2 regions of the Bradyrhizobium sp. Kon69 genome follow, and region 2 is predicted to be linked to the other one. Evidence: riboswitches for the same ligand, from Rfam matches in the RefSeq annotation. Region 2 holds a riboswitch; the other holds the start of a gene.
What was found. A riboswitch is a leader RNA that binds a small molecule or an ion and turns the genes downstream of it on or off. The one in region 2 is predicted to bind cobalamin.
Positions count from the first base shown of each region.

Region 1: linked by a shared signal. The riboswitch ahead of metE (5-methyltetrahydropteroyltriglutamate--homocysteine S-methyltransferase) and the one ahead of AC0L3U_RS18990 (TonB-dependent receptor) in region 2 are both predicted to bind cobalamin.

Region 1 covers NZ_JBVVOS010000009.1:180,684-192,079, reverse strand. The annotation lists gene AC0L3U_RS14555 (hypothetical protein) at 663-974, shown strand; gene AC0L3U_RS14550 (hypothetical protein) at 989-1,342, opposite strand; gene AC0L3U_RS14545 (hypothetical protein) at 1,688-1,825, opposite strand; gene AC0L3U_RS14540 (helix-turn-helix domain-containing protein) at 1,923-2,321, opposite strand; gene AC0L3U_RS14535 (hypothetical protein) at 2,523-2,840, opposite strand; gene AC0L3U_RS14530 (cytochrome-c peroxidase) at 4,756-5,823, shown strand; gene metE (5-methyltetrahydropteroyltriglutamate--homocysteine S-methyltransferase) at 6,644-8,959, opposite strand; cobalamin riboswitch at 9,059-9,258, opposite strand; gene AC0L3U_RS14520 (4Fe-4S binding protein) at 10,044-10,247, opposite strand; gene AC0L3U_RS14515 (EAL domain-containing response regulator) at 10,824-11,396, opposite strand, start outside.
Region 2 covers NZ_JBVVOS010000013.1:148,445-159,840, reverse strand. The annotation lists gene AC0L3U_RS19020 (flavin reductase family protein) at 1-84, opposite strand, end outside; gene AC0L3U_RS19015 (N-carbamoyl-D-amino-acid hydrolase) at 90-1,022, opposite strand; gene AC0L3U_RS19010 (aminotransferase class III-fold pyridoxal phosphate-dependent enzyme) at 1,160-2,455, opposite strand; gene AC0L3U_RS19005 (hydantoinase B/oxoprolinase family protein) at 2,466-4,046, opposite strand; gene AC0L3U_RS19000 (hydantoinase/oxoprolinase family protein) at 4,043-6,052, opposite strand; gene AC0L3U_RS18995 (PepSY domain-containing protein) at 6,513-7,943, opposite strand; gene AC0L3U_RS18990 (TonB-dependent receptor) at 7,955-10,303, opposite strand; cobalamin riboswitch at 10,420-10,621, opposite strand; gene AC0L3U_RS18985 (histidine phosphatase family protein) at 10,694-11,266, shown strand; gene cobT (nicotinate-nucleotide--dimethylbenzimidazole phosphoribosyltransferase) at 11,267-11,396, opposite strand, start outside.

The sequences.
Region 1 (11,396 bases), on a different contig from region 2:
TCGCGATCCCACCCCCAGCAAGAATCGCATCGAGCGCTCCACCACCTGCTGCAGATGTCTCCACAAGAACTCAGTTGCCCAGCAGCAGTCCTCTCCCATTTCCGCATGGTCTCTCGCTCCGACGTTCTTTTATTTGATACTGCGGAGAGGCGCGCTCGGAGGGGCGAACAGCTGACGCCGTGGAGAGCACGTAAGCTGATCAATTCCCAAGCAGCGCGGTAGCTTAAACTCCGCAAACGGTCACCCTGGGCTTGCCCGGATTTGAACTTGCCGGCTACGACACAGGGCGCTTCCGCATCAAACAATCTGCAGCTTTTGCGTTCGGCGTAGTTCGACAAAGGGGAACATCGGATTCTGACGCGTCAGACAGTTTGAGCGAATTCACGGAAAGGCCGGCAGCTTCGCAAGTGTCGGCAGTCGAGATAAGGCAGGTCGAATGCGGACCACTGGTCGATTTATCCTTTCTCGTTCCAGGACAGGATCGAAATTCCTTACGCTTACCTCCGTTGCGTGGTGTATCAATCGCCATTGAAACCAGTTTTGCTAACGCGCTCCGCCAGCCTTTTTGCAGAACAGCGCGCCGATGGTCCACTTGAACGGTATTTTTCTTGCCCAGGTAATTTATGGTAAAAAGGGCCAAGACCTCGGACCGAAGTGCTCAGGTGCGGATTTCACGCATTGCAACGTTCGTAAATTGGTGCATCACCACTGTTCCGGCGGTAACAGCGCTTGGGTTCATGGGACTTGCGCTCAAGGACATACCCATCACGGCGCTGTCGAATGCAAATCCTGAGATTATCCAGGTTGCCATTCTGAGCGTTTATATTTCGTGCTGGGCTTACGGGACCAGCATCGACACGAAAATCCAGGGTGGAATCTATGCGGACGACCCACAGGGAGGACGTGTCCGGACCGGATCAATTGCTGCTGTCGCCTTTCTCGCGGTTGTTTCAGTCATTTTGCGTCCTGAATGAGATGGAGGAGAAGTTCACGTTAGAACCGGCCATCGGGCGTGAGGGATCCCGAAAGCCCAGGGGTCGGCGCCGGCGTTCTTCAAGATGATCAGCTTCGGCTTCCGTGACGGACCCTGTTCGTCGATGCCGCGCTTCGCGAGGAATATGAACGGCTCCACTTCGAAAATCGACGCCGCCACAGATCGGTTACTTGCCGCATTGAAGCTCGAGGGAGGGACGAAGAAAGTATCGCCCAATCGCTCATCTTGAACATCACCGAGCACCGGCAGTTCGGGATCGGACTCATCGCTGCCATCGTCGCGCTTTCCGCTTTGATCCGCATGTCCGTTGGACTGGTTGGAATGATTCCACTTGGTACCTTCTGCCAACCATCATCGCCTTCTAGGTTCGGCATCACTACGCCTGGGGCCATCCTGAACCTCGTCTTTGGCTTGACCGCGCTCAGCTAAATTGATTCTCCGTGTCAGTGCCGATTGTCCTCGAAATCCGCATTGGACGCCATGTCACGGGATTCGGTACTTGGGCTGGCGAAGACTCCAGCCGGGATCCCGCTCTAACGATGTCTGCCCTCTGGATGGAAGATGCCCGTCATGCAAGCGGAGATCATCTCCTCCGAATCGATCGCTCTGCCTCGCGCGCCTTTCGCTTCTGTAGGGACGAGTTGGCTGCTGCACTAAGCCGCCGCGTCGGTTCACGACCTAGCGTTAGACCCGTTAATCTTCCCTTTTGAGCTTCTCGCGCTCCTGCTGAAGCGCTTCGGTCTCTCGGGCGACCTCGCGTCCTTCGCCCAGTTGTTCCTGGAAACGCTGGCGGGCCTCGGCGAGAACAGCGGGGGCGAAGGATTCAGTCAACCGAATCTCGATTGCAGATTGGGCACTGCAGGGTGAGTTCATGGGCCCTTTTGCCGCCGTCGGGTTAGGTGTCATGAACCCTCCATTTCGGCAGCTCTTAGGCCCGAATAAACGTGATCCGGCCCCCTTCGCCACGCTTCCGATGTGGCTTTATCTTTATTTCGACGTCCTGATCGAACGCCGCCAGCATGCGCAGCAGCTTCTCCACGGAAACCAACTTGAACTGCCCTTGAAGCAGCTTGGAGATGTTGGGCTGCTTCACGCCGACGAGCTTCGCGGCTTCGGTCTGAGTGATCTCCCGCTCCGCCATCAACCGCTTCAGTGTACAATGAGGGCTGCCTTGAGTTGGTACTCGTCCGCGTTCGGGAGGCGGTTGGCGGGCAACTTCTTCCTCGTGCTCATGATCGGGCTGCGTTTGTTCCGTGTTGATAGCTTCCGCGTCGCGCAGGCGCTGCCATGCGAGGCCAGATCGTCCCATATGCGGATCGGCGGCCAAAAGAGCTGCTGATCGGACCGCGTGAAGGTCAATTTGAACGCTCTACGCGCTCGAGTGCCTTCGGAGTCTTGGCTTAACCTGTTGCGGGTGTGCTCGTCTTGGGGGACGGCATATATCGGCCGGGGACCACATATGTGTGTGCTTAAGAGTATGGACAGTATTCGTGTGCACGCGCCTGCGGAATTCAGCGTAAGACACGCGTCACTTCCATAGAAGAGATTCTGGCCAGTCTGTGAACTCCAACTCGAAGCTACGTAGGCCGGTGGGTTTTGTCGTGAATTTAAGAGTCTTCCCTGAAAGGTCGGCCAATGAACCAGATGCGAATGTGAAAACTGTCGTGCCGGAAGTTGCGACCCCAATGCCTTGCTCGCCTTCCATGCTAGAGAAGTCGGTCGCCTCGGAGAGTTGCCCAAGTGCAACTCCCTCCAGCGCGTGGTGAAATTCCATGGAGGCCAAGTATGTCCCTTTGTCAGCAGCCCACTCGCTGACCGACACTGCTGTGATCCCCGCGTCGGTCAAGAGACCACCTTCGATCCGGCAGCCATATTGAACGGTGAGAATAATCCGCTCATTCCGAACTCCGGCCGGCTCTCGATCGGCGGCAGTGATCGTGCACGCGTACCGCCTTGTTTCCGCAACCGCCCCCATGCCTAGCCCGATCCACTCGAGAGCGGAACATAGTACAAAAGCGAGAGCGGGTCTTATCATTCGACTGCACCTGATCTGAAAAATCGTTCCCTGCTCTGTACAATCTGACGCTACGGGCGATTCAAGCTCCTTCGATCGCTCTGCCGGATCAACGTTACTCAGGTGACTGCGGTGTCGCAGAAGCGAGGCGACGCAGTGCCCTTGGATGGGGCCGGAACGATTTCAATGTCGGTGCGCAGCGGGCAGCACGTCGGTGAACCAAGGCTATGGGCCGAGCTTTTCAGGTCGGCGGCGGCCATGAGAGGCGCGACGGCCCGCGGCGCCGGGGCGCTACATTCCTGACCCAGGCGCAGGCGCTCTGTGAGCGGACGCTATTTAACGCGGAATGCTCCCGCGGCACAGGTCCCAAAATTTTGCTTCACAATCTCAATGTAAAAGGAAACGTGGCCGAGACGAGCCGTTCAAAGGCAGACTGCCGCTCAAGCAGACGCTCTTCGAGCATCTTACGCTGGAGATCATCTAGCTCGCTTTGAAGCCTTCTGCGACAACGCCAAATGTCATTCCGTACGGATCTGATCTCATTCAAGCGATCGTCAATCGAAGCCATCACGGATACCGTATCCAACTTGAACCAGCCATGGACAAGTGCTCAATCACGTCCTTCCTCGCTAAGCCGCCGATAGATCTCAGGACTTGGGCCATCTGCGGACATGATGTCACGATCTCCTCCCAGCGTGTCCTCTTGTATCGGCGTCTTTCAACGCAAGAGCACGAAGTAGCGGTTGCTCCTGCAGAAGTTCAGCTTATTCTGCCCTCACCGCGCAGGATTTCAAAAGCTAGCAGCAGCCCGTGAGTGGGCCGACTAGGTAATCCAACCAACACCCGCCGGATCACGGGGTCACACTCTGGGCAGCCGCGCCTTTCAGACTTGAGCACGGCAATTGCCATGCCAGCGAACCTCAGGTGGAATTGAAACAAGCCATGTTCGGTTCGGAGGCTCGTCCTTTACGAACGAGCCGGGCTTCGCGGCGGCGGCGCGCCAGAGCGGCCCGGATATGAGTCGGAGAGGCTTCAGTCGGCAGGGCTCGGCGAAATCGTGAACGATGCGCACCGCCGGGCGCCTCGGCTCAGTGTCTCGGCCAGCTGCGTAGGTCTTGTTACCGCCGTTCCCGCGTGCGGCCGGCAAGCTGGCAAGCGAACTTCACCACAAGCATCTGCGATCACCTCTAGCCGGGCCTGGCGCCTTGTAGCATCTGTGACACTGAATGTAGTGATCAAACCAAGACATCCGCCTTTGTTTGTTCCTCCGGACCCGTTCTACAACTAAATCAGCAACTTGCATCTCGGACGCAACTGGCATCGCAGTTGCTAATTGTCCAACCACACCGTGAGCGCTGAGCGCGGCCAGCGGTGCAAGACGGATACATCAACTTTGCGGGAGCGTATTGGCCACCCAATCGCTCGATGGAGCACCGATGCGGCCACCGGACAGCTTACTGCTTGCGGCACACTTGTTGTTGTCAGATCGACCTTCACGCCGAACGTTGAGGCGCTAGTCTGATCGACCAACAGAAAGGCCGCGATCTAAGCTCAAAGCGAACTCGCGAATCACATAAGCCCCTCAAGCCCGTGCGTGAACGCCGGCGGCGAGCTCCTCAGAGTCGTACATTTTTGATGCAGCCTCGCTTCAGAGGATCCGCTGCATGCTGCGCCGGACCCTCGAGGAGCGCGTGGCATCGCTTTCGACTGTTTCCTTTTCTAACAATCAGAACTAATGAGGCGGTGTATGAACATGTCGATCCCGGAGCTTCGGGTTGTCGCTGAAGCATCTATTTTAGCTATTGGGCTGCTGATGTCGTCAGGAGCTAACGCCGACGATGATCTGATGAGAAACGCCAAGCAGATCTTCCATCCAATCCCCTCGGTCATTCCTGCGGTAAAAAACAATCCGGTGACGCATGGAAAGGTGGAGCTTGGCAAGATGCTGTTCTTCGATCCGCGGCTATCGGCGAGCGGGGTCATTAGCTGCAATACGTGCCACAATCTCGGCACCGGCGGAGTCGATGCCGGTCCGACCTCCGTTGGTCACGGCTGGAAGGTCGGCCTGCGCCGGGCCCCAACTGTCTACAACGCAGTGTTCAATGCGGCGCAATTTTGGGACGGACGCGCCGCGGACCTCAAGGCGCAGGCCACCGGCCCGGTGCAGGCGAGTGCCGAAATGAATGCGACTCCAGATCATGTGCTCGGTATCTTGAACTCAATGCCCGGCTATGTCGTCTTGTTCAAGAACGCTTTTCCGAACGAAGCGAGGCCGGTCACCTTTGAAAATTTTGCGAAGGCGATCGAGGCTTTTGAAGCGACTCTCATTACACCTGCGGCTCCATTCGATCAGTATCTGGAGGGCAATACACATGCCCTCGATGATCAGCAGAAGTCAGGGTTGGCACTGTTTATGGCGAAGGGATGTTCCTCTTGCCACAATGGTATCAATCTCGGTGGACAGGCCTACTTCCCGTTCGGCGTGATGAAAAAGCCGGACGCAAGCGTGCTTCCGGACGCCGATAAGGGCCGGTTTGCGGTCACCAGGGCGGTCGGCGACGAATATGTCTTCCGCGCGGCGCCATTGCGAAACGTCGCGTTGCGAGCCCCTTACTTTCATTCGGGACAGGTTTGGAGCCTGAAGCAAGCTGTTGCCCTGATGAGTGAAATCCAGCTCGGCACCAAGCTTAGCGATAGAGAGGAAAACGACATTATCTCATTTCTGAATTCGCTGACCGGTCGGCTGCCTAAGATCGAATATCCGATACTGCCGACGCGCACCAACACGACACCAAAGCCTTCAATAGACAGATAGCCTTAGCAGCACCGGCCTCATGCCCTGCCGAACAGCAACAGATGCGCTCCAAGAACCCGGGGTCCCGCAATGACGCCAAAATGAATGATCCCCTGCTGTCACTGATAAGCAGGCACATAAAAAGCCGCCCGGCCTCAATGCGAGGCCGGGCGAAAGTCACGCGGGAGCGACGCTGCTTTCCGCATCGTTCCAGCTTTCGTCGGTAGGGAGGACTACCGGCGATCGACTTACGACGAGGGCACTCGCCGTCAAACAACAAGAAGCGGATATCGCTCTGCACAAGTTAGCGAGCCGCTTGCCTTCCGCTCCTGTCGTAAACTTCAGGACTTGCTCACCACTTGCCAGCTGTCCGGTTGGCACGGGCAGCGCCTTGACGGAGCTGGGATCCATCGCGCAGGCGGTTTGACTGCCGAGCCCTGAAACTCAACCGTCAGTTTGCCGTCACGCGCCAGTATTTTGGCACCGCCGAATACCAGCAAATCTTCCCGAAGACCGCGCGAAGGCGCAAATTAGGTATGAAATTCCGCAAGGGCGGTAAAATAGATTGTTGTGATGGGACGCATCCATGGGATGGATAAATGAAGCGATAGGATCGTGGTTCGCGTCGAGCGCAAGTGACTGGGAATATGTCACCTAATCGGTATGGCCGGCATGCGGTCGTCCGCCGGATTCGAGCTTGTCGCCGCTGTATGCGATCGCCTCCGCCGGGGCAAACCGGCATTCGTAGGCGCTGGAAACTTTGGAAGCTCGCAAGGTTATCGCGAGCTCCCAAAGCGCGTTCATCTTATTCACAGATAGGTTGGCGACACGCTCCGTACGATCATGCCTCGGCCCGCAACTCGCGTGCGGCGGCCACCATATTGACGAGCGCGGGACGCACCTCCTCCCATCTTCGAGTTTTCAGTCCGCAGTCGGGATTGATCCAGAGCTGCCGATCGGAAACCCGCTGCCGCGCCAACACAATCAGCTGCTTGATCTCGGCTGCTGCGGGAATGCGCGGTGAATGAATGTCATAGACGCCCGGCCCGATTTCATTAGGATATTTGTAGCTCTTGAAAGCGTCGAGCAATTCCATTTTGGAGCGCGACGCCTCGATTGAAATGACGTCGGCATCCATTGCTGCGATCGCATCGATGATTTCGTTGAACTCGGAATAGCACATGTGCGTATGGATCTGAGTTCCGTCAGCGACAGCGGAGGAGCAAACACGGAAACTGTCCACTGCCCAATCTAGATAGTCCTTCCACTGCGATTTGCGCAGTGGCAATCCCTCCCGCAACGCAGCCTCGTCGATCTGGATCATGGTCGCTCCAGCCGCCTCAAGGTCGATGACCTCGTCTCGGATCGCGAGAGCGATCTGTCGGCATGTCTCGCTCCGCGGGATGTCGTCACGGACAAACGACCAGTTCAGGATCGTCACCGGTCCGGTCAGCATAGCCTTGACGGGTTTTTTGGTCAGAGACTGCGCATGTCGCCACCATTTAACGGTCATGGGCTTCGGGCGGGAGACATCTCCAAACAGGATAGGAGGACGAACGCACCGCGAGCCATAAGACTGAACCCAGCCGTGCTTGGTGAATGCGAAACCCAACAGCTGCTCGCCAAAGTATTGAACCATGTCATTGCGCTCGAACTCACCGTGTACGAGCACGTCCAGGCCGATATCTTCCTGCCAATGCACGGTATGGGCTGTCTCCGCTTTCAGAAGCTGCTCGTACTGCGTGTCATTCAGCGCTCCCCGCGCATGAGCTGCACGCGCATTGCGGACGTCCGCCGTTTGCGGAAAGGATCCGATGGTTGTGGTTGGAAACATCGGCAATGCGAAGGCGACGCGCTGGACGTCGGCGCGCTGGGTGAACGCACTGCGACGGCGACGCATGCTATCGTCGATCGCGGCCATTCGTCCGGCGACGTTCGCACTGTGGATCTTCGGCGATGTTTCGCGGGTGACGGATGCATCCTCTGAGAGCGTGAGTTCATCGGTCACGTCGGCAGCATGGCCAGCCAGCGCTTTGCCCAATATCGAAAGTTCCTTGATCTTCTGCACTGAGAACGCCAACCACGTCTTCAGATTGGGATCGAGATCGATCTCTAGTTCAATGTCGGTCGGAACATGAAGCAGCGAGCAGGAGGGGGCAATCTGAACACGGTCCCTGCCCAGTTTTTTGACCATAGGAGCAAGTTGGTCGAGTAGCGCCGGCAGATTAGAGCGCCACACGTTGCGACCATCAACGACACCGAGCGAGACCACGAGATCTCTACCTGCTCTGGCGACAATCGCGTCCAACTGGTCAGGTGCACGAACCAGGTCGACATGAACCCCGGCAACGGGCAAGGCCAAGACTGTTTCAAGATTGTCGCCGACACCCCCGAAGTATGTGGCCACCATGATTTTAAGGGCCGGCACGGCCTTAGCGAAATGAGCATAGGCCCGGCGGACAGCGGCCCGAGATGCTTCGTCGACGTCCATCACTAGGCATGGCTCGTCGAGCTGAACCCATTCAGCGCCGCGCGAGGCTAGTTCGCGGAGAACATCGACATAGACGGGGAGGAGTCGATCAAGCAGCGACAGCGGATTGAATGCGGGATTTACGCTTTTGCCGAGCTTCAGGAAAGTGACTGGGCCCACTAGGACGGGCCGCGTCTGATAACCGAGGCTTCTTGCCTCCTCATATTCCTCGATCGGCTTCCGAGAGGCATACTTAAAGATCTGATCCTGGTGAAATTCCGGCACCATGTAGTGGTAGTTCGTATCGAACCACTTCGTCATCTCCTGTGCGGCTACGCCGGGCCCATGCTGAGCGTGACCACCGTCTTGAGCGCCACGCGCCATGGTGAAGTAGGTTTTAAGCGACACAGGACCTTCGTTCCAGCCGTAAACGTCGGGAATGGCGCCAACCATTAGGCTGGTATCGAGCACATGGTCGTAGAGCGAGAAGTCATTCGAAGGAATGACGGTCGCACCGCGGGATTTCTGCCGTGCCCAATTAGCGGCACGAAGTCCACTCCCCGCCTCGAGGAGCTCGGCTTCGCTGGATTTTCCCGCCCAGTAGCTCTCGAGTGCGAATTTGAGTTCGCGTCGTGGGCCGATGCGTGACGTCCCCAGTGTGGCAACGGGAAGCGAAAGGATTGACATAGCTTAGACCCCATGTTGGGGCAAAGGCCATGGCGGACGCAGACAGCGAACATCGCGTGAGCGACAACTGCTTGGCGCACACCGGGACGCCCCGCCCGTGGACGATATCTTGTCGAGGCAGGTCTCCTGGCTCACGGGTCGTCGCTGCTGTCCGGCCTTCCCGAAGCCGCATGGCTTCAGTGACTTCGTTGGACAGCGGCTCGCCGCTTACAGTTGCGGGGGCAGCGCCGGCATTGCACCGGCTTCCCTCTTAGCTCCGGATCAAACGAAATCCGGAGACCGCGACGGCTTGAAATTATGCGCACGAGGATCGATGCGTCAACCTACCGATTCTCGCTGCGACATTGCCCAAGCGATTACGAGCGCACTAGGCGGGTACGACGGTCTTGCTCGCGGCCTGGTGAACACGCCCTGATCCGTGGAGGCTCCGCTTGTGAAATGCATTCGCTCCCTGCTCGCGTAACGGTTGAGCTCCACCACCGGAACGAACCCGGGCCGCTTTCGGTATCTGTGTGATCGCGAGGAGGCGACCTTCCGTCAGCAGCTTTTCGAACCTGCGCGTCAGGAAGGTGCGATCATCCTCGGCCGGCATCCGTTTGGTCACAGCCCACGAGGCTCCCTAAAAATTTCGAAAGCCGGATTGCTCCAGGACCGCACGGATGATCAGGTCGGCTCCTTGGTGTTCGGCGGGCCCGCGACCAGGCACGAGGTCGACCGCTCCGTGAGGTTGGCCAAGATGATCTTCTCGGTGCACTAGGTGTTCACGTGCTGAGCGACTTTTGCGTCGGCTTCGATGCGTCGGTGGCCGCTCGACGCCGGTCTGCCTCGCCTCGACTCGCGGCGAGCGACGATAGGCCTTAACGCGGCCACTGAGCATCGAGGGCCTTGTCCTTGTTCGTGACAAATTCGACGGTGTCCTCCGACAGAGCCCTTTGAGGGGTTCCTCGGAGTCGCTCAGCGCCTTAAGCTCATAACGATGTTAATCGACCTCGATGCGCCCCATGCGGTCGTGGTCTCCTCAAGGTCCCACATCTACAACTTCGTTCGCGAAATCGAGCGATGAGGCCTTTTGGTCGCGGGCTGCCTATCCTGTCTTGGACGGGACACAGGTGTCAGGGACCGGACAGACCACCGCGCATTGCGGCGTGTCGCAATGGCCCTCGCACTCCGTACATTTTTTGGCATCGATAACGTAAATGTCGCGCTTCAGACTGATCGCCGCGTTGGGACACTCGAACTCACATGCGCCACAAACGGTGCATTGCGAAGCGACGATCTTGTAAGCCATGCCTTCCGACTCCTTAGGCGAGCGATGCCATGGGCGATCCCTTTCAAATGCCGTGCCAAACGCAGACGCGCTCAATGTTGGGCAATTTGCCCAATTCGGCTGTCCCGGGTCTGAGACCATGTTGCATCTGCGACAGCAACAGGTCGCTTCAATTTCAGGCTACGAGCCCTCGGGCCCTCTTGCGAGAGTCAGTCGCGACTTGACGCTGGAAGCGTCCGTCGGTTTGTTTGGCACGTCAGCGCGGGGGCAAGCGAGGCTGACGCTTCCTCAACCGGCGACGGCAAAAACCGCCAACGGACGCAGGTCTACGTTGGATCTCGGCAAACCTCCGGTCACACACCCCGACTGGAGGTTTGTGCAAGCCTCGCTCATGGCTGCAACGCTAGCTGCGCGGAGGACTCGCTGGAGGCTTGCCAAAACGGGCTTGTGGTATAACAAGCTTCGGAGGGAAATGAAGTGGCGGCGGGACGAGCGACACTGGCCTTGCAGACCGAATTGCACTCAGCCTCATGCCTGGTGCCGAGTAGGCATGGCGGTGCTCGTGAGCGTCGCTTGGCCGCACTCAGCCACTCGCAACTATTTTAGACCAGCTGGAGCAGGGTTGAAAGATGACTGTGCAAATTGCTTCAGTGGCATGGCTTTTCCGAACAGATGGCCCTGCGCAAGGTCGAAGCCGAGTTCGGCCACGGCAATTAGGTCAGCCTGGCTCTCCACACCTTCGGCGACGGTGCGCACATTGTACTCTTTGGCTAGATCGACGATATGGCGGCACACCGTTCGCTTGAGGGGCCCATTCGCGCAGCCGCCGACGAACTGACGATCCACTTTCAATTTCATGAACGGGAATTTTGTCCTCCCCATCAGCTGCGGCCAATTGGCACCGACATTGTCGATTGCAAGGCCAATGTTGTGAAAGCGAACCTCACGCGCAACCTCGACCAGGAGATCTAGGTTCTGGATCGCTTCCACGCTCTCGATTTCAATCGTCAAACCGCCGAAAGCGGCGTGCGACGGCATGCGCCGACAGAGATCGCGTACTGCCTGCGGGTCAATCAGGAATGCTGCCGGGAGATTGATGGAGAGATCGATCGAAGTTTGCTGCTCCAGAAGATACTGCCAATCCTTGATCGCGCGGTCGATCACGAACTG
Region 2 (11,396 bases):
CACCACCACGCCGCAGAGCAGCTTGTAGCGGTCGCGCGGATCAAGCTCGCGCAAGGATATGCCGGATGTGCTCTGGCCAGTCATCGACGTCACGTCTCCTGCGGCGGCACCGCACCGGTACGGCTGGTGATCAGGCCGTAATGCTCGATGCGGCGGTGCTGCGCGAAATTGAAGATCGTGGTCTTGCCGAAGGTGGTGGCATCGAGGTCGCAAGCGTGGACCAGCAGTTCGTCCTCCTCCGTCTTCGCTTCGGCGACGATTTCGCCATTGGGATCGACGATCAGGCTGCCGCCGAAAAGCCGGTGTCCGTCCTCGTTGCCGGCCTTGGCCACCGCGACCACCCAGGTCGCGTTCTGATAGGCGCCGGCCTGCGCCGAGAGGCGGTTGTGGAACAGGCGTTTCTCGACGCCCTCATCGCTCCTCTCCGCATTCACGGACGGGGTGTTGTAGCCGATCAGTACCATCTCGACCCCCTGCAAGCCCATCACGCGATAGGTCTCCGGCCAGCGCCGGTCGTTGCAGATGGCCATACCGATGATGCCGCCGAGCTCGCGCCAGACATTGAAGCCGAGATCGCCCGGCTCGAAATAGCGTTTCTCCAGATGCTGATGCGAGCGCTTGGTGTCGTATTCCACATGGCCGGGCAAATGGATCTTGCGATATTTGCCGACGATCTTGCCGGAGTTGTCGGTCAGGATCGCGGTGTTGAAGTGATGCCCGTCCGGCGTCAGCTCCGCATAGCCGAAATTCATCGCCATCTGGTGCTGCGCCGCGCGCTCGAACAACGGCCGGGTCGCCGCGTTCGGCATCTCGCGCTCGAACCAATTGTCGAACTCGGCCCGGTCCTCCACATACCAGCGCGGGAAGAAGGTCGTGAGCGCCAGTTCCGGATAAACGATCAGGTCGGCGCCCTTGCTCTTGGCCTCATCCATCAGCGCGATCATGCGCTCGACCACGGCCTCGCGGCTGTCGGCTTTCTGGATCGGGCCCATCTGGGCGGCGGCAACATTGACGATACGCATCAGCGATTTCCTGGTGATGTCCTGGGCCAAGCCACAATTTCAATAATGTGCCGGCGCGCGGCAGCATAACGCAGCATCGCCCGGACTTTCCAGCCGGCGCTTGCCGATCGGCATGGTGTGCACTGCATGGTCGGCAATCACTTCCGCTCCTCATCGGCAATATCCAGGCCATGGTCGAGTGCATCGAGAAGCTGCCCGGCCTCATGCTCGGAGATCACCAGTGGCGGAGCGAGGAACAGCGAGGTCTGCTCGCCGCTGGTGCCGATCACGGCGCCGGCCTCCAGCGCCCGCTCCGCGACGCGCGAGGCGATCGGCACCTCGGTGGTGTCGGCATGCCAAGAGCGCCAGTCCGGCCCGTGCAACTCCACGGTCCAGTGCAGCCCCTGCCCCGCCACGCGCCGCACGCTCGGATGTTTCTGCGCGATGGCGAGCAAACGGCGGGTGAACAGCTTTTCGAGGCTCTTCACGTGCTCGAGAATCTTCTCTTCGCTGACGACCTTCAGGTAAGCGCTAACGGCGGCCATGCTGATGGGATGCCCGCGCAGCGTGCCGTAATTCTGCCAGCTCGTGCCCTTGAGCCGCTCGACGATGTCATTCGACACCACGACCGCGGCAACCGCCGCCGCGCCGCCGCCGAGCGATTTTCCGAGCGTCACGATGTCAGGTCGGCTTTCGGCTCCCTGGAACGCGAACCATCGCCCGGCGCGGCCTGCTCCGGTCACCACTTCGTCGGCGATCCAGTATGAGCCAACCTGCCGAGCGCACCGCGCCACCTCGTCCTGGTAGGCGCCATCGTAGTAGATGCCGCCTTGCGTGTAGTCGATGATCGTCGCTGCGGTATCCGAAAGCAGGCGGGTGGCATCGGCAAGATATTCGCTGGGCGGGGTGTTGTTGGCGGGCGCGCCGTAGATCGCGCCATCTGGCGCTGGCAATATCCGCACCGGCGCCATCGGCGCCGGCAGCTTTGAGCCGCCCGAGTGCACCGCAAGGCCGCCATGCCATTGCGGCTGCACCGTCATGCTGCGCGACAGGCCCGTAATGCCGTGATAGGCGCGTTCGCGCGTCGCCAGCGCGGACCGCTGCGTCAGGGCCTGACAGAGCGACAGCGCCATGTCGTTGGCCTCGCTGCCGCTGATGCAGAAGCGCACCGCGCCGACCCAATCCTCTTCGCCACTGAAAGCGGTGGCCATCAAGTCGTCAGCGGCCCGCTCGCGGCCGACCCAGGTCCAGCCCTCGTTCACGACGGGCGTATCCGCGGCGCGGCGGATCGCCTCCACCATCGCGGGATGACGATGTCCGAGGCCGCCGCCGGTGTTGCTGCCGTCGATGAGCTTGCGACCATCCGACAGATGAAAATAGACGCCCTCGCCGCCGACCACGGCCATGGGCGCGCTGTCGCCGGCATTCAGCCCGGTTCGCAACAATCTGCTCATTGCAATCCCTTCATTCCGCAGCCTCGGCACCGTAGCCACCGCCGCCGCAGGTCTCGATCGTGACGAGATCGCCTTGCTGCAGCACCAGGTTCGACTTGCCGTCGATCGCGACGCTCGCGCCCTGCCGGATGAGCGAGATGCGGCAGGCCTTGCCGGGTTCGCCGCCCTGCATGCCGAACGGCGCGATCACCATGCGCTCGATGCAGGTGGTCAGATGCATCGACGGCGCCAGAATGCGATAGCTACGAATGACGCCGTCCCCGCCGCGATGTGCGCCAGCGCCGCCGGACTGCCGGCGAATGGCCTGCTGCTCGACTTGAATCGCGTAATTCGCCTCGATCACCTCGACCGGCGTGTTCGAGGTGTTGGACAGATGCACCCGCGTCGCCGAGATACCGTCCCGATCATGCCGCGCGCCCTCGCCACCGCCGTGAACCTCGTAGAGCATCTTCCACGAACCGTTCTGCCGCGGTTCGGCGAAGAAGAGGACGCCCGCCGTGGTCGCCCCGCCGGCCGACAGACGTTCGGGAATGGTGTGCTGCATGGCGCGGCAGATCGCATCGACGATGCGCATCGAGGTCTCATGGTTGCCGGCTGCAACCGAGGCATTCCAGCCCGGCTCCAGGATCGAGCCCGGGCGTGTGATGATGGTCAGCGGCCGCAGCGCGCCCGCGTTCTGGTTCATGTCGCGCCCGCTCATGATGCGCGCGGCATAGGCCACCGCAGAGCGGGCCATGAACGGCGTGGTGTTGCAGAAATTCGAGACGCGGTCGCAGCTTCCTGAAAGATCGAAGGTCGCTTCGTCGCCTGCGATAGTGATCTTGACATGAATGCGCGCGGGCGCGTCATCGACGCCGCCGTCGTCCAGATAATCTTCGCCCTCGTAGATGCCATCAGGCAGATCGCGCAACGCCTCGCGCATCTCGATTTCGGAGAGATCGTGCAGGCGCGACTGTGCCGCCGTGAAGACCGCCTTGCCGTGCTCGCGGCAGAGCTCGACGATGCGCTTCTCGCCGGCTTTCGTTGCGGCGATCTGGGCGAGCAGATCGCCTTCGCAGGAGTCGGGATCGCGAACATTGGCCTTGAGCAGCTGCACGATCGGCGTATTGACGCCACTTGCCGTGGCGATCAGAACCGGCGGAATGCGCATCGCCTCCTGGAAGGTGTCGATGGCTTTCGCAAAATAGCTGCCGGGCCAGGTGCCGCCGATATCGGGCCAATGCGCGAGGCTGACCGCGAACGCGACGATCTCGCCATCGACGAAGACCGGCCGCACGACCTTGACGTCGTTGAGATGATTGCCGCCGAGCGGGCCGACATTGTAGATCAGTGCGTCGCCGTCGTTCAGGCTGTCCCGCGGCACCACTTTCAGCAATTCGAGGACCGTATAGGCCATCGCGCCGAGATGGATCGGGATGTCGCGGCCCTGCCCGACCAGGTCGCCGCGGGCGTCCGTGATCGCCGACGACAGGTCGCCGGCCTCGCGCAGCAACGGCGAGCGCGCCGAGCGCGTCATCACCAGGCTCATCTCCTCGGCCGCGGCCGAGAGCCCGTGCCTGATGACCTCGACGACGAACGGATCGAGCTTCATGCTGCCCTCCGCGTCAGGAACAAATTGCCTGAAACATCCGGCCTCGCCTGCCAGCCGGGCGGGACCATCACGGTCGACCATGCGTCTTCAATGATGGCCGGGCCGCTGACGATTTCGGTCAGCGAGGCGCGGTCGATGATGCTTGTCGCGATGTCGTGAAAGCCATCGAACGAGCAGATGCGCTCGCCTTTGGAGACCGTTCTGACCGCGACGGCCGGCCGATTCACAACGGTCGTCGATGGACGGCGTGCCTGCACCCGCACGGATTCGATGACGCAGCTCTCGCTCGTCGCATAGCCGAACAGCTGGTGGTGCCGGGCCAGAAAATCCTTCTTCAGCGCGATGACGTCGAGCGGTCGCACGAACGGCACCGGAATGGCGTCGTTCTGCGCGGCGTAGCGCATCAAGGCCACCAGCTCGACCCGAATTTCAGTCATGGCAACGCCGTTGGCGATGAGCGGCGCCGAGGCATCGTCAATCAGCGTTTCGATCCGCTCCGACATACGGGCGAAGTCGATGCCGTCGAGCGCAGCGCGCAAGGTTTGCTGCTGGAGGAAGCTGAAATCGGCGGTGAGACAGCCCAGCGCCGAGAACGCGCTCGATGCGCTGGGAACGACGATCTCGGCGATCCCGTAGAGATCGGCAAGGCCCGCGGCATGCATCGGGCCACCACCGCCAAAGGCGAGCAGCGTGCAGTCGCGCCCGTCGATGCCGCGCTCGACCGTGACGCGGCGGAGCGCGCGCGCCATTGTCGCATTCGCGACCTTGATGATGCCGAGCGCGGTTTCGGTCAGGTTCAGCCCCAGAGTGCGCGCGATCGGCGCGATGACATTAGACGCTGCCTGGATGTCGATTCCGATCCGGTCGCCGAGCCTGGTTTCAGGATTGAGATAACCGAGCACGGCGTTGGCGTCGGTGATAGTCGGCTCGGTACCGCCGCGGCCGTAGCAGGCCGGTCCCGGCTCGGAGCCGGCGCTTTCCGGTCCGACGGTCAGGCCGCCGGGACCATGGCGCACGATCGATCCGCCGCCCGCCCCGATGGAATGAACCGCAAGCATCGGCTGACGCAGCGGCTTGTCGCCGAGCATGCGGCCGTCTGTCATCTCCGCCTGGCCGTCGACGATCAGGCACACGTCGGTGGTGGTGCCGCCCATGTCGAACGTCAGCATCCGCGATGTGCCGAGCTGACGCGCGATGCTGACCGATGCAGAGACGCCGGCCGCCGGACCCGACATCGCCATCACCAGCGGCCGCCGCTTCACCGCCGAGATCGGGACCATGGCGCCGGCCGAATGAAACACCTGCAGGCCAGGGCCGATCGGCAATCGCTGCTCCAGCTCGCTGAGATATTCCACCGCGATCGGCATGGCGGCCGCGTTGAACACGGTCGCCGAAGTCCGCTCGTATTCGCGCGCCTCGGGATTGACCTCGTGCGACAGCGAGACGTGGGCAACGACGCCCTTGAGCCGCTCGCCGAGCATTCTCTCGTGGACGGGATTCACATAGGCATGAAGCAACGCGACCGCGACGCTCTGCACGCCGGTCGTTTTCAGCCACGCCACCAGGCGCTCGATCTCCGCTTCATCCAGCGCCTTCAGCACCCGGCCATCGTGATCGAGGCGCTCGGCAAGCCCAAAACATCGTTCCGGCGGCACCAGCGGCGGCGATTTCGGCGGGATGTCGAGACGGTAGAGATCGCGGCGGCGATAGCGCGCGATCTCCAGCACGTCGGCAAAGCCTTCGGTCGCGACCAGCGCCACCTTCGGCAGCCGTCCTTCGACGAAGGCGTTGGTCACGCGCGTGGTGCCGTGGACGAAGCGCTTGACCTCGCTCTTGCGCAGGCCCACCGCCTCGATCGCCTCCAGCATCGCCTGAACCGGAGCCTGCGGGCGCGATGGCACTTTCGCGATCCGTGCCTCCGCGGGGGAGTGTCGGATCGCGATGATGTCGGTGAAGGTGCCGCCGATATCGGTGCCGACTTCCCAGTGATTTTCGTCAGCGCTCATGTGTGGGTCAGCTGCGGACGACATTCGAACCGGACGCCGGGTGGTTCCCGTCCGTCCCGAAATTCAATCCCAAGCCGAGCGCGCTCATCGTCATCCCCTGTCATGCCACCGCTTGCGAGCGTGCGACAGAGCGATGGGCTCGGGATAGGGTCAGCGTTGTCGCAACGCACTGGAGCAGCCCGCAACCGGCGCGGCGCGCCAAGGCACATTTTAGTGCAGCGCTGCCCGCGGGGAGTGCAAATTCCTGTGGATCGTTCCACGCGGGATAAGTGCAGCGCACCACGTATTTCCCCGGACGAAACGCCACATCTGCTGCACCGCAATTCATGCGCCGCGCACTCGCTGTCTAATTTGCAGGCGATCGACTGGCGCTACGGGCCATGAGATTGCTTATGAGCTATGCATGGCAGTCGGCTCAGCCTCTCTTTATTGTACGATCAGTAAGCGTGGTTTTGCCCGCTCAACGCATCGCGACCAAGCGGCGCCAGCCGATGACGATTCCCGTGACGGAGAACACAAAGCCGAGGGCGCAGAGCCCGACGACCAGACCGTCGCGCAGCAACGGACGCGCGACGAGAACCGGAAAATCCAGCGTGTGCAGCGCGCCGTAGAGCCAGCGATAAGCCCGCCGCGATGGATCCAGCCTTTGCAGCAAATTGCCGTCGGCGCCGTCGATGTCGAACCAGAGGTCACCGCAGTATGAGCGGTAGACCGGGGCGCCCGGGACATTGGACCGCGCGGGATAGTCGTCGTTGTCGGCAAGTACGGACGGACCGCTGCAGCCGGCCGCAAGGCGCGCGGTCAACCGCTGGACCTCCTGCACATCCAGAGATCCCGTTGGTCCGCCGCGGCGCGCATCCCCTGCCTTGATCAAGGTCTGAGCGGCAAGTCCCGTGCGATCCCGCCGATAGAGAGTGCCGTTGAAGGCAAACCATTCGATCTCGCGGGTCGACGGCGATACAGGCTGCCGATCGAGCGATGCAGCCGCCGACCAGTTCGGTGCAGCGTTCATCACGCTGGATTCGGCCGAGGTCAATTGCCCACGCGAGAACAGCCGGCCGTGATCCATGGAGAGCCAGCCGCTGAAAATCCAGGTCAGTACGAACACCATGGCCGCGAGGCCGATGAGATGATGCAGGGCATGCCAGCCACGATAGGGCGAGCCGATCAGACCGCCTCGAGGTTTGATCCGCGCAAGCCCGAGCACAGCGCCAAGCAACGCCGCGATCAGGGCCAGCAGCGACAAGGTCCAGACCACCCGATCCCACAGCGACCAGTTGCTTCGCAGGACTGTTGGATAGATCCAGTGCAGCACGCTCCCGACGAGATTCCATCCGCGCTCGCGGCGCGTCGTATCCAGGACGATCTCGCCGGTGAGCGAGGAGACATAGAGCTCCGTTGCGGCGGAGTCCCCCAGGGTAGCCCGAAACAAGGGCCGATGGCGGTCAAAGCCGTTCGGCACGCTCCATTGGTCGTAGTCCGAGCGCGCAACGATCGCGGCCCGCGCGGCATCTAGCCCGCGGCTGCGGGCGTGATCTCGCGCGATGGCTAGCGCGACGTCGGAAGACGCGACCGACGCGCCGGCCCCGTCGGAGGCACGAACAGCGCCCGCGCGCGACGGCCCCGCGACGACATAGACCGGTCCGTCGTTGCGCTGGATCAGACGAATGCGCGTCGCATCCGCGATCCCGCTCGCGGCCACGGCATCGGCGACCGCAAGCTGCCTCGTCTCAGCGCGATCGAGCGGCAGGAGCCCGGCAAAGCGTTCCGCTTCCGTCAACGACGGAAACGGAACGAAGTGCATCACGATTCCCGTCGCGAACCACATCGCGAACAGCAGGCAGAACGCGATCCCGAGCCATCGATGCAGCAGGACGATCGCGCGCATCATCGATCAGCATCCTACCATTTGAACGCGGCCGAGAGTTCATAGGTGCGCGGCGCGCCCAGCAGGATCTGGTCGGGATAGAACGGATCGCCCCAGATCGCATAACGCTTGTCGGCGATGTTGCGCACCCGGAAGGTCAGGCGGGCCTGATCGACCGCATTGAACACGGTCTTGGGGATGTCGACGAAGGCATAGACATCGGCCACGGTGTAGGCCTTCAGCGTCACGGTGTTGGCATCGGCGTTGTAGCGGTCGCCGACGTGGCGGCCGGTGATGCCGAGCTCGACCGCCCATGGCGTGAAGAACCGGTACGACGCGCCGGCATTGGCGACGACGCGCGGCACGTTCGGCGGCGTGTTGCCGGAGAACGAGCCGCCGACAAAATCGTAGTCGGCGTAGCGCGCATCGACATAAGCGATGTTGCCCCAGAGACGCAGAGGCTCGATCGGCCGCACGGACGCGGCGAGCTCCACGCCCCTTGATTCCTGCCGCCCGGCCAGGTTGAGCTGCATGCCGCCGGCCGCTGCATAGACGTTCTTGCGCAGGATGTCATAGGCCGAGAACGACCACTCCGCTCGATTGTCCCAGAACAGGTGCTTGACGCCGGTCTCGTAGGTGCGCGCGGTGGTCAGGTTGAGCGGATCGGTCGGATTGAGCAGGAAGATGTTGTTGGCCGCGATGTCGGCGCCGGTCGCATATTGGCTGAAGAAGGTCAGGCCCGGAACGGCTTCCCAGGTGTAGCCGATACGGCCCGTCGTCGGGACCCAGGATTGCGAGAACGGGAAACCCGCGTTCACAAGCCCGGTCTTGTCGGTCGAGTTGCGGTCGAGCCCGATATGCTCGACGCGGAGGCCGCCGACCAGCGCGAAGGTCCGTGTCAACTTCAACCGGTCCTCGAACGACAGCGCCTCGTTATCGATCCGCGCGGTCTGCTGCTTAGTCGTGAGCAGGCCGTAATAGCCGCGATCGGGATTGACCAGCGAGACGGAATCATCGGGGAAATTTGCGGCGCCCGGCCTCACGAAATCAAGGTAGCTTGACGACAGCGTCGTGACCAAGCGGTTGTCAAAGCCGGCGATATTCGCATCCCAGATCAAGTCGGTGATGTTGCCGACCAAGCGTTGGCTGTGCGCGACATAGAAGCGCCCACGGTCGACCATGTTCGTCCCGGAATTGAACGCCTCGACCTCGTTGTTGAGCCACGTGCGCTCTGCGCCATAACCATAGGCCTGGCTCTTCAGCGTCAGGTCGGGCGCCAGCTTCAGCTCGAAACCGCCGCGCAGCCACACCTCCTTCGCCACGTTCTTGTTGTCGAGGACGTTGTAGTTGGTGTTGAAGGTGCGGTCGTCGATCGTGACGGCCCCGAGATCAGTCTTGTTGAAATAAGTGCCGGAGACGATCCCCGTCGTCGCATGCGAGCCGCTGAAGGCAATCGGCACCAGCGGCGCACCCCAATAGGCTTTCGAGCGGTCTTCCCGATACTCGATCGCGCCCCAGACCTTGAGACTGTCGGAGATGCGGTAGTTGAGCTGGCCCGACACGTCGAGCGTCTTGGTGTTGGTGTCGTCGGCAAAGCCGTTGAGCGAGGAACGGCTGACGTCGAAGCGGTAGTCCAGCCCCTGCACATTGGTGCTGCCGCCCGAGCCGTAATGCGCCCGGAACGAATTGAGCGAATCCCAGGAGAAGTCCGCCTCGTTCCGGACCGGACCGGTGTGCGGCTGCTTGGTGACGAAATTGATCGCGCCGCCGGCGGCGCCCTCGCCTGACATCAGTGACGCCGGCCCCTTCAGGAATTCGACAGCCTCCAGATTGGCCGTGTCCATGATCCGCGAAGTCATGTTCTGCGGACCGATCTTGATGCCGTTGTAGAGCGTGTTGATCTGGCTGTTGGTGAAGCCGCGCATGGAGAAAGCCGACGGCTCGGCCGGATTGTCGCCCGCTGTGACACCCACCGCTCCCTGCGCGACGTCGGACACGGTGCGATAGCCCTGCTCGCGCATGATTGCGGCCGAGATCACCTCCACGGTGGCGGGTGTTTCGCGCACGGTCAGGCCGAGGCGCGAAGCGCTTTCGGCAACGGCGTTGGTGTTGAGCGGCGTCTGTGCCGCCGTGGTCGGCACGACGGGCTTGGGCACTGCGGATGCAGTCTCCGGCCGGCGCGCTGCTGCGCGGCGTGAGCTCTGCGTGTCCCGTCCGGCCGGCCTGGCCTGCCTGCGGGATTGTGGCGCCGACACCTCGACGGGCGGCAGTGGCTCGCGGGCCTGCTGCGCCAAGGCCGCTGGCATGTCGATGGCGACGAAAGATGTGAGAGCGGCGGATGCCAGTAGGAAACGGCGTGGTCGTACGATACGAAGGGAAAACACGGTCTTGGACCTCGGAGTGACGTCAGTGGCACGTCACCGCGAACCAGGGTCCCATCGTCCGGCTTGCAGCCTTCCGATGAAGCCGAATGTCTGTACTCCCCGACCGACATCTTCGCGTGTGACCACGGCTGACGGCAGGTCTCCTGGCTCGCGGGTCATTACCTTGCGTCGCCTTCCCGGGACCGAGATACCCAGTGGCATGTGATGCAAGATTCGCCGCTTACAGTTGCGGGGGCAGCCACGGCATTGGGGACAATGTCCCCGCACCGCATTCCCTTTTCATCCCCTCTCGGGGAAACCGTCGCGAGCATCTAGGATTACGATCCAGACAGAGTCAATGTGCCAGTTGCGGCGTTATTGCCACAACGAGCAGTTTCCTTGGAGATAAGCATGGAAGGCGAGACCTTCCTTTGGCTGATACGACATGCGCCCGTCGATGGCGTCAAAGGGACGATCCATGCCGCCGACGCACCGGCCGATCTCGGCGCTCGCGCGCAGCTGGAGGCGTTACGGCAGCGCCTGCCGCGGGACGCGGCGAGCTATGCGAGTCCGTCGCGGCGCACGGTCGAGACGGCCCGCGCGCTGGGGCTCGAGCCGCTGCAGCTGGACGAGTTCAGCGAGCAGAACTTTGGCGACTGGACCGGCCGTCGGCACGACGAGCTCGCCGCGACCGGTGGCGAGGCCTATGCACGGTTCTGGAGCGATCCTGCGCGCGGACGGCCGCCGGGCGGCGAAAGCTTTGAGGAACAGGTCGCGCGCGTCCGGCTGGGTCTGTCAAGGATCGGCGCCGGGGCCGCGACGCTCGTCGTGCATTCCGGCACGATCCGCGCGGCGCTGTGCATCGCGCTCGATCTGACCCCACAAGCCGCCCTGCGCTTTGTGATCGATCCGCTGTCGCTGACCCGGATCGACCGGCTCGCGACCGGCTGGCGCGTCGTCTGCGTCAATCAGCCGATGATTTGATCAGGCCGGACGATCAGGCACATTGGCCTGCGCAAAGGTCGCCATGCCATTGTGGAGCGCACAGGCCGACCGCACCAGCGGCAGCGCGATGGCCGCGCCCGATCCTTCGCCGAGCCTGAGATCGAGGCTG